DNA from 3 places in the Maricaulis sp. W15 genome. Region 2 is predicted to be linked to each of the others. Evidence: predicted binding sites of a transcription regulator. Region 2 holds the regulator's gene; each other region holds the start of a gene.

Region 1 (3,276 bases), on a different contig from region 2:
GTTCTCATTGCGGGCGCCCCACAGGTTCTGGGCCGTCGTGATGGTCTGTTCAGACGATTGTTCCTGGATCTGGTTGAGAATCCCCAGCACATCGCCCCAAGCCATCTGGCCAACAACGAAATGGGCCTCGCCCTCCTCTTCGCCGAGCGGTACGACGACGATCTCGGGCGACCGCGCATTGGGATCCGCGGCTGCGTCCGCCGCCGGATCCTGCGCCATGGCGCCACCGGCCGCACAGGCTGCGGCCAGCACGCCAGCGCTGATCAGCGTCTGCAGGCTAGAACGGGATTTCATCGTCGAGATCAGCATTGCGGAAATCTTCCTTCGGTCCATCCATCGAGCGCTGGCCGCCACCGGCGCCGCCGCCCTGGTCAAACTCGCCGCCGCTACTGCCGCCGCCATAACCGCCGCCGGAACCGCCCTCATTGCGGCCGTCCAGCATGGTCAGCTCGCCGCGGAAACGCTGCAGCACGACTTCGGTGGAATATTTTTCCTGGCCGTTCTGGTCGGTCCATTTGCGGGTCTGCAGCTGGCCCTCGACATAAACCTTCGAGCCCTTCTTGAGATAGTTCTCGGCGACCTTGGCGAGATTGTCGTTGAAGATCACGACACGGTGCCACTCGGTCTTCTCGCGGCGTTCACCCGAGGACTTGTCGCGCCAGCTCTCCGAGGTGGCGAGGGACAGATTGACGACCGGATCGCCATTATTCATGCGGCGGATCTCCGGATCACGTCCCAGATTGCCGACCAGAATTACCTTGTTGACGCTTCCCGCCATCGCCTGTTCTCCATCCTTGCTGCCAGCCTCGTACCGGGGGCAGCCCAGTGTTCACATTCTGTTCCGCAGGTCAATCAGCGCCTGCGAGTCAGGCTGATTTGAGAGGAGGCGAGCGACAGAGTCCAGCCGAGCGCAACAGGACGATCACACCTCGCCACGAACTCGCCTCCTGCCACCGTCATGTCAGTTGTCCCGCTTGGCACGCTGGACCCGGCGGCATCCGCGTCCTATCTCCTATGGATCACATTGTGCGCTGGACAGATCGCACAATGTTCCCCTAACGTTCCGATCCGGTTGCGAATCTCAACCGACTGGCGCGACCGAACGGAGACTGGCAGACGCATGGCGCTCGATACCATCCGCGTGCAGGGCGCACGCGAGCATAATCTCAAGAATGTTTCCGTTGACCTGCCGCGCGACAAGCTGATCGTGTTCACCGGCCTGTCCGGCTCGGGCAAGTCCTCGCTCGCCTTTGACACCATCTATGCCGAAGGCCAGCGCCGCTATGTCGAGAGCCTGTCGGCCTATGCCCGGCAATTCCTGGAACTCATGTCCAAGCCCGACATGGACAGTATCGAAGGCCTGTCGCCCGCCATCTCGATCGAACAGAAGACGACCTCGAAAAACCCGCGCTCGACCGTCGGCACGGTCACCGAGATCTATGATTATATGCGCCTGTTGTGGGCCCGGGTCGGCGTGCCCTATTCGCCGGCCACCGGCCTGCCGATCGAGAGCCAGACGGTCAGCCAGATGGTCGACCGGCTCACCGCGCTCGACGAGGGCTCGCGGCTTTACCTGCTGGCGCCGGTCGTGCGTGGCCGCAAGGGTGAGTACCGCAAGGAGTTCGCCGAATGGCTCAAAGCCGGCTTCCAGCGGGTCAAGGTGGATGGCGAGTTCTACACGCTGGAAGACGTCCCCGCGCTTGACAAGAAATTCAAGCACGATATCGACGTGGTGGTGGACCGGATCGTCATCAAGCCGGACATGGAAAGCCGCCTCGCCGACAGTCTGGAAACCGCCCTGCGTCTGGCCGACGGTCTCGCCGTGGCCGAGTTTGCCGACCGTCAGGACGAGAAGGGAAATCCGGAGCGGATGATCTTCTCGGAGAAGTTCGCCTGCCCGGTTTCCGGATTCACCATCTCCGAAATCGAACCGCGCCTCTTCTCCTTCAACAACCCGTTCGGGGCCTGCCCGTCCTGCGACGGTCTCGGCCAGTCACTCAAGTTTGACGAAGACCTCGTCGTGCCCGACCGCGACAAGCCCTTGTCCGACGGTGCCATCGCGCCCTGGAGCCGGGCGACCTCGAAACTCTACCAGCAGACCCTGCAGGCGCTGGCCGGGCATTTCGGCGGCGACATGTTCCAGGCCTGGCGCGATCTACCCGAGCCTTTCCGCAAGATCGTGCTGTTCGGTACCAAGGAGAAGGTGACCTTCGTCTATGAAGACGGGCTGCGGAAATTCGAGACCCAGAAACCGTTCGAGGGTGTGATCCCCAATCTCGAACGGCGCTGGCGCGAGACCGACAGTAGCTGGGTGCGTGAGGACCTGGCCCGTTTCCAGTCGGCCCAGCCCTGCGAGACCTGCGGCGGCCGCCGCCTGAAGCCGGAGGCCTTGAGCGTCAAGATTGACGGCCAGGACATCACCGACGCCTCGAAACTCTCGATCCGCAATGCCCGCGACTGGTTCGGCGCTGTCGAGGCGACCCTGACGCCGAAACAGCAACAGATTGCCGAACGCATTCTCAAGGAAATCCGCGAACGCCTGAAATTCCTCGTCGATGTCGGGCTGGACTATCTCACGCTTGACCGGGCATCCGGCACGCTGTCCGGCGGTGAAAGCCAGCGCATTCGCCTCGCCAGCCAGATCGGCTCGGGTCTGACCGGGGTGCTTTATGTGCTCGACGAACCGTCCATCGGCCTGCACCAGCGCGACAATACCCGCCTGCTGGAAAGCCTGCGCGGGCTGCGTGATCTGGGCAATACGGTGATCATTGTCGAGCATGACGAGGAAGCCATACTGACGGCGGACTATGTCGTCGATCTCGGTCCTGCCGCCGGCGTCCATGGCGGCGAAATCGTGGCCGCAGGCACGCCCGCTGAAGTCATCGCCAATCCGGCCAGCCTGACCGGCCAGTATCTGCAAGGCACGCGGCGCATTGAGGTGCCGACAAAGCGCCGCAAGATCGACAAGAAGCGCATGGTGAAAGTGGTCGGCGCGACCGGCAATAATCTCAAGACCGTCGATGCCGAATTCCCGCTTGGCGTGATGTCCTGTGTGACCGGCGTGTCGGGTGGCGGCAAGTCGACCCTGACCATCGAGACCTTCTACAAGGCCGCCGCGCGCAAGCTGCAAAAGGCCCAGCAGGTCCCCGCCCCGCACGACCGGATCGAAGGGCTGGACCGGCTCGACAAGGTGATTGATATCGACCAGTCACCGATCGGCCGCACGCCGCGCTCCAATCCGGCCACCTATACCGGCGCCTTCACCCCGATCCGCGA
Region 2 (3,276 bases):
TCGCCAGCTTCGGCCTGGCCGGCAATCTGCTGGTGATGCCGATTTTCTCCTTGCTGGTCATGCCGGCTGGCGTGCTCGGCCTGGTGCTGATACCCGTCGGTCTGGATGGTCCGGCCTTCGCCGTCATGGAGTGGGGGTTATCGATCATGCTGGCACTGGCCCACATGGTCGCCGACTGGCCGGGCGCGCAGCGTTATCTGCCGGCAACGCCGGGCTTGGTTCTGGCCTTGTTTGCGGCCGGCTTTGTCGCCAGCCTTCTGGTTCGTGGACTGTGGCGCTGGAGCGGGGCCGCCGTGATGGCAGCGGCGCTGGGTTTGTGGGCCGTGCTGCCGCAGCCGGATCTCTTCATCTCCGAGACCGGATTGATCCTCGCCCGAGATGACGCCACCGGCTGGGTGGTCAGCGACCGGCGCCGCTCACGCTTTGCAGCGCGGGTGTTCCTCGAGGCGCGCGGGGTGGCGGATCCGGCGCCGGCAGTCTGGGATGCCAATTGTGACAGCCATGGCTGCAATGCCCGGCTCCAGGGCGTGCGGGTGACCCGCTTGTCGTCGCTGCAGGATTGGCCGACCGATTGTTCCCGCGCCGACCTCATTGTGGCTGATCTTGCGGTGCCGCCGGCAATTGCCCGCCAATGCCAAGCCCGGATCATCGATGCCGATGAGTTGGCGAGAACCGGTGGCCAGTCACTGCATCTGCGTGATGGTCAACTGGTCGCGATCCAGCGTGCACGGCCATTGGTCGGTGCACGCCCCTGGCACGGGCGTTGATGGCGGTGGCGATTTGCGACGGTCCCTTGCCCGCCTGATCCCGGACCATCGTCGCGGCGCGGCAGGAGCTGAATCTGGAACAAGAGCCGGCGTCCACCGGTGCGTTCCAAACGGCACACAGGCGGCGCCTGTAGAGCGCACCTGCGACCTGCGCCTATGGCTGTGACAGCGTCCAAGGACGATTCAAACCGTGCGCATCGAAGTTGCCAAGCAAAGCAATCACGTCGTCAGTGATAACGCCGGATCAGTCCCACAAGACGTCCTTGCACCTTGACCCGATCGGGGCCGAAAATGCGGGTCTCGTATTCGGGATTGGCCGCTTCCAGGGCGATTGAGCCGCCTTTTTTGCGCAGGCGTTTGAGCGTGGCTTCCTCGTCATCAACCAAGGCGACCACGATATCACCGGACTCGGCAGACTGGCAGCGCCGGATGAGGACAGTGTCGCCATCCATGATACCGGCCTCGATCATCGAATCGCCCTTCACCTCAAGCGCGAAATGCTCGCCGCCGGTGACCATGTCCGCAGGGACGGGCAGGCGGTCGGTTTCATGCTGGATGGCCGAGATGGGCACGCCGGCGGCGATCCGGCCGAGCACGGGTATGTCGACCGTCGATTCGCGCGGGCTTTCCTCGGGCTTGGCGAAATTGCCGCGCACGACATTGGGGCCGAGATTGCCGCGTGGCAGGCTCGGCGTTTCAGCCGCCGCCGCTGATTCGGGCAATTTGAGCACTTCCAGTGCCCGGGCGCGATGGGCGAGGCGACGGATGAAGCCGCGCTCCTCCAGTGCCGTGATCAGGCGGTGAACACCGGATTTGGAGGCCAGTTGCAGCGCGCCCTTCATCTCGTCGAAGGAGGGCGAGACGCCGGTTTCCTTGATGCGTTGATGGATGAAGAGCAAGAGCTCGTTCTGTTTCCGCGTCAGCAAGGCAACCCCCTTGTTCGCATTCCCGGAATCAGGCGCAGGCCTGCGGGAACAAATCAGGAATAGGAGTGTTTGTTCTACAAGTGTTCTGAAATGTCGTCAAGCGGTCGCCGGACGGCCCAACAGGGTCGCCGTTGCTGTCCGGACATCGTCCTGACGCATCAGGCTTTCGCCGACCAACAGGGCGCGGGCACCGGCCTGTTTCAGGCGCAAGGCGTCATCACGGCCGAAAATCCCGCTCTCGGCGACCAGCAGCCGGTCATCAGCCACCATCGGCGCCAGCGCGTCGAATGTGTCGAGGGATGTCTCGAAGGTCCGCAGATTGCGGTTGTTGACACCGAGCAGGGGCGCGTCGAGCGCCAGCGCCCGTTCCATCTCGGCGGCGTCATGGACTTCCACCAGCACGTCGAGCGACCAGGCATTGGCTTCCTCGATCAGCTGGCGGGCGGTGTCATCATCAACCGCCGCCATGATCACCAGGATCGCATCGGCCCCGAGTAGGCGGGCCTCGGCAACCTGGTAACGATCATACATGAAATCCTTGCGCAGGGCCGGCAGGGCGACGGCATTGCGGGCCTCGGTGAGGAAGGTATCGGCGCCCTGAAAACTGGGCGTATCGGTCAGCACGGACAGGCAGCTCGCCCCGCCGGCCTCATAGGCGCGGGCGAGGGCGGGCGGATCGAAATCGGCGCGGATCAGGCCTTTCGACGGGCTGGCCTTCTTGATCTCGGCGATCAGGCCGAGGCCGTCCGGTGCGACAGCGAGGGCCTTGGCAAAGCCGCGTACCGGCGCCACATCGCGCGCCGCGGCGGCGATCTCGGCATAAGGGCGCGCCTGTTTGCAGGCCGCGATATGCTCGCGCTTGTAGGCGCCGATGCGGGCCAGCGTGTCAGGCATGGTCTCGGGGCGGGTGCTCATGGCTCACGCCTCCCCGTGTGAAATGGCGACCATACGGGCGAGGGCGGTCTTGGCACGCCCGTCATCAACGGCCGCTTCTGCCAGGCGGGTGCCATCGGCAATGCTGTCGGCCAGTCCGGCCAGGAGCAGGGCGGCGCCGGCATTGAGCACGGCAATGTCGCGGAAGGCGCCGGTCTCACCGTCGAGCAAGGCGCGGATGGCGTCGGCATTCATCTGCGGCGAGCCGCCCTGCAGTGCCTCGGCGCTGGCCAGAGGCAGGCTGGCCTCTTCGGGATGGAAGCTGTATTCCCGGATCACCCCGTCGCGCAGTTCGGCAATGTTCGAGCGACCGGTCGTGGTCAACTCGTCCATCCCGTCCTCGCCGCACATCAAGAGTGCATGCTCACAGCCCAGATTGCGCAGCGCTTCGGCCATCGGCACCAGCCAGCGCTTGTCATAGACGCCGAGCAGCTGACGCTTGACGCCGGCCGGGTTGGACAGCGGACCAAGCAGGTTGAACACGGTACGCACGCCGAGATTTTGACGGGCCGGACCGACATGACGCACGGCAGCATGGTGTGCCGGGGCGTAGAGGAAGCCGACGCGGGCTTCGAGCAAGGCCCGTTCGACCACTTGTGGCGGACAGTCGAGCTTGACGCCGAGCTGGGCCAGGACGTCGGAGGAGCCGG
Region 3 (3,276 bases), on a different contig from region 2:
GGCCGGAGCGCCAGGCCACGGCCAGGTCGGCATCGACCCGTTGCGGTGTCGGCAGTGGCGCCCCCGGGGCCAATTCAACCTGGTCGCCGGCATGCAACAGGGCCGGATTCGCCTGGGCAACCGTATCGCGCGCCTGCACGATCCCTTCGACAACGGTGACCATCGTGCGCCCGTCAGCACGGGTATAGACGTTGAACGCGGTGCCGACGGCCCGCACCTCATACCCGCCCGCCGCGACGATGAAGGGGCGTGACGGATCGTGCGAAACTTCGAACAGGGCCTCACCGCGCGGCAAAACGATACGGCGCTCGCGGTCGCTGAAACTGACCTCGATACGCGAACCGGTATTCAATGTGACGGTGGACCCGTCGGCCAGGACCCGGGTCTGCATTTCCCCGCGTTCGGTCGAGAAGGCTTCGGCGACAACCTGTTCGACCGGCGCCGTCGGTGTGCCGACCAGAAGCGGGCCGACCAGGAAGGGGGTCACGGCCAACAGCAGGAGGATCGAGGCTGCCAGGGCGAGCGGCCTCCATCCCAGGCCGGCAACGATACCGGCAGGACGTGGCGCAGGCGCGACGTGATCCAGCTCGGCCTCGACTTCAGCGATCAGGTCCTCGGCCCAACCGCCGAACCGCATCTGCTCAAGCGCCGCGTCAAGATCGAGGCAAGCCGACAGGGCCTCGCCATGGCGAGGATCGACCTCCAGCCAGGCTTCCAGCGCCGCCTGGCGCTCAGGGTCGAACGGCGCCCCGGCCTGCAGCCAGATGGCCCAGCCAGCCGCGTCGTGGTGAATATCGGACGTCGGATCAACCGGCATCATTCCCAGCCCCTGTGGTATTGCTTCCGGGTTTGTCCCCGGATTGCAGACGCGCAGCGCACAGCGCCATGCCGCGTTGAATGTGTTTCTTGACCATGTGCGATGACACGCCCATGCGCTCGGCGGCCTGCTGATAGGTCAATCCTTTCAACTTGCACAGCACGAAAGCGGTCCGGCATTTCGGCGGCAGGCTGCGGATGGCCGCCTGCAACGCCTGTTCGCGTGCCTCGTTCGGCATCGCACTTTCAGCCGGCGTGCGCGATTGCACGAACACGTCGGTATAATGGTGCGCGACGCTTTCGGAATGGCGCTGCACGGTATTGCGGTGGCGCAGATGATTGCGCGCCAGATTTGTCGCGATGGTGGTGAGGAAGGCCGATTCATCGCGCACCGGTCGCGCCTCGACATCAGTCTTCAACAAGCGCTCGAAGGCCGACTGGGTGATGTCGTCAGCATCCTGCGGATTCTTGACGATGCGGCGCACAATCCAGCGCAGGCGCGAGCCATGCTCGCGATACAGACTTTCGACATTGAACGCGTCACTCACGGCCACGACCAAGCCCCACGTTTGCGACCTTGCCCGCCACAAACGCTTTCCCCGTTGGCCCGCACACCGGACCCGCACGCCAGACCACGCCTGACACAAGACTGTCATCGTCGCCCGCACGGGCTGACGACGCAAGGTACCCGATCAGCCGCGCTGCGTGTCCAAGTCAGATGGCCCTTTGACAATCACACAGCAAATATCTGGACCGGTATGGTCCGGGCCAATCTTGCTCGTTTGAATTCATGAACTTGTCGGCAATCCGGGGTGGTCGGATCGGACTCTGCTTGACTCTTTTCGGCTTTGGAACAAAAACAGAACAATGTTCCGCCAACCGATTACCTCCGAGGCCCCTGAGGCCGCTTCGCCCCCTTTTCCCTTCGGATTGGGGCGGGCCGGAATGCATGAGCTGGTGGAAGCGGGGTTCGGGGATTTCCCGGCCCTGACAGGTTTCGCCCTGGCGGCCCTGCGCGATGCGGGGCGACCGGGTGTCAGCCTGTGGGTGCGCCAGCGGACGCTCAGCCTGGAGCACGGGCGGGTTTGCGGCCAGGGCCTGGTCGCGGCCGGGCTCGATCCGGGACGCTTGTTGCTGGTCGAGGCGCGCGACCGGATGGAGGCTTTGCGAGCCGTTGAAGAAGGCGCGCGGGACAAGGCCCTGGCCGCCGTGGTGGCCGAGCTGGACGACATGGATTTCACCGCGGCGCGGCGCCTGGTCCTGGCCAGTCAGGACAGCGGCGTGCCCCTGGTCTTGATGTTTCCCCACAAGCGGTCGGGGGCGACGGCCGCACACGGGCGTTGGCGGGTTTCGGCCCAACCCTCCATGCCCGACCCTCATGATCAGCGCGCCCCGGGGCGGCCGGCCTGGCGCGCAGTGCTGGAGAAGTCCCGCCTGCGGCCGGGCGAGGCGGGACGGGATTTCTATCTGGAGCTTCATGATGAGACGCCATGTCTGCGTCTGGTTTCCGGACTGGCCACTGCAACGCCTCGGCCGCAGCCGCGCCGGCTCGGCCCGGCCCTTGCCGGCGGCAGTGTCGGCTGGCGACGCACAGGATAAGGCGGGGCCACACAGGACGGAACCCTCCGTCACGCCGCCCTTCGTCCTGACCGAAACCGGACCGGCCGGGCTGCGCGTAGTCGCCGCCAACGCTGCCGCACAGGATCAGGGCGTCGAGCCGGGCCAGCGCTTTGCCGATGCCCGCGCCCGCGCACCGGATCTGATGGCCGAACCGGTCGACCGGGATGCCGATGCCCGGGCGCTGAAAGCGCTCGCCCTGTGGATGGAGCGCTGGTCGCCCAGTCTCGCCATCTGGGGCGATGACAGCCTGTTGGTCGATATAACCGGTGGAGCACACCTGTTCGGCGGCGAAACGGCCATGCTGGCGGACATTGCCGGCAGTTTGGCCCGTGGCGGACTGACAGCACGACTGGGCCTGGCACCGACCCCCGGAGCAGCTTGGGCGCTGGCGCATGAGGACGCGGATCGAACCTGTCTGGACACGCCGGACCTGCACGACGGCCTCCGGGGCCTGGCCATGGCCGGGCTGCGCCTGACCGACGAAACACTGACCCTGTTGCGCCGCTTCGGCCTGACCCGGATCGGCCAGCTCTATGACATTGACCGCAAGGCGCTGGCCCGGCGCTTCAGCTCGCGGCAGGCAGCGGAAGCGGTCCTGATCCGGCTCGACCAGGCATTGGGCCGACGGACCGAACCGCTGGATCCGATCCGCCCGGCGCCGGATCATGCCGTTCGCCTGCCCTGCCTGGAGCCGCTTTTGCACCTGGACGGGGTGCGTGCCGGACTGGAGCGACTGGCCCCGGCCCTGTGCGAACGGCTGAACCAGCATGGTGAGGGGGCCCGCAGCTTCCGACTGGCCGCCTTTCGGGTCGATCAAAGCGTGACGCAGCTGACGGTCGG

The links. Region 2 encodes LexA, which represses DNA repair genes until DNA is damaged. Its sites were predicted from a motif close to ATGTTCCNCTTGTGTTCC; they were not measured.
Region 1: the regulator LexA is predicted to act here: its motif matches at 1,048-1,065, upstream of uvrA (excinuclease ABC subunit UvrA).
Region 3: the regulator LexA is predicted to act here: its motif matches at 1,667-1,684, upstream of AWH62_RS16695 (ImuA family protein).

Annotation. Positions count from the first base shown of each region.
Region 1 is NZ_LQXG01000017.1:294,073-297,348, reverse strand. It holds gene AWH62_RS11095 (hypothetical protein) at 1-294, opposite strand, end outside; gene AWH62_RS11090 (single-stranded DNA-binding protein) at 278-778, opposite strand; gene uvrA (excinuclease ABC subunit UvrA) at 1,121-3,276, shown strand, end outside.
Region 2 is NZ_LQXG01000012.1:356,434-359,709, forward strand. It holds gene AWH62_RS07110 (ComEC/Rec2 family competence protein) at 1-767, shown strand, start outside; gene lexA (transcriptional repressor LexA) at 995-1,693, opposite strand; gene trpC (indole-3-glycerol phosphate synthase TrpC) at 1,790-2,587, opposite strand; gene trpD (anthranilate phosphoribosyltransferase) at 2,612-3,276, opposite strand, start outside.
Region 3 is NZ_LQXG01000001.1:292,638-295,913, reverse strand. It holds gene AWH62_RS01380 (FecR domain-containing protein) at 1-820, opposite strand, end outside; gene AWH62_RS01375 (RNA polymerase sigma factor) at 807-1,364, opposite strand; gene AWH62_RS16695 (ImuA family protein) at 1,762-2,415, shown strand; gene AWH62_RS01365 (DNA polymerase Y family protein) at 2,297-3,276, shown strand, end outside.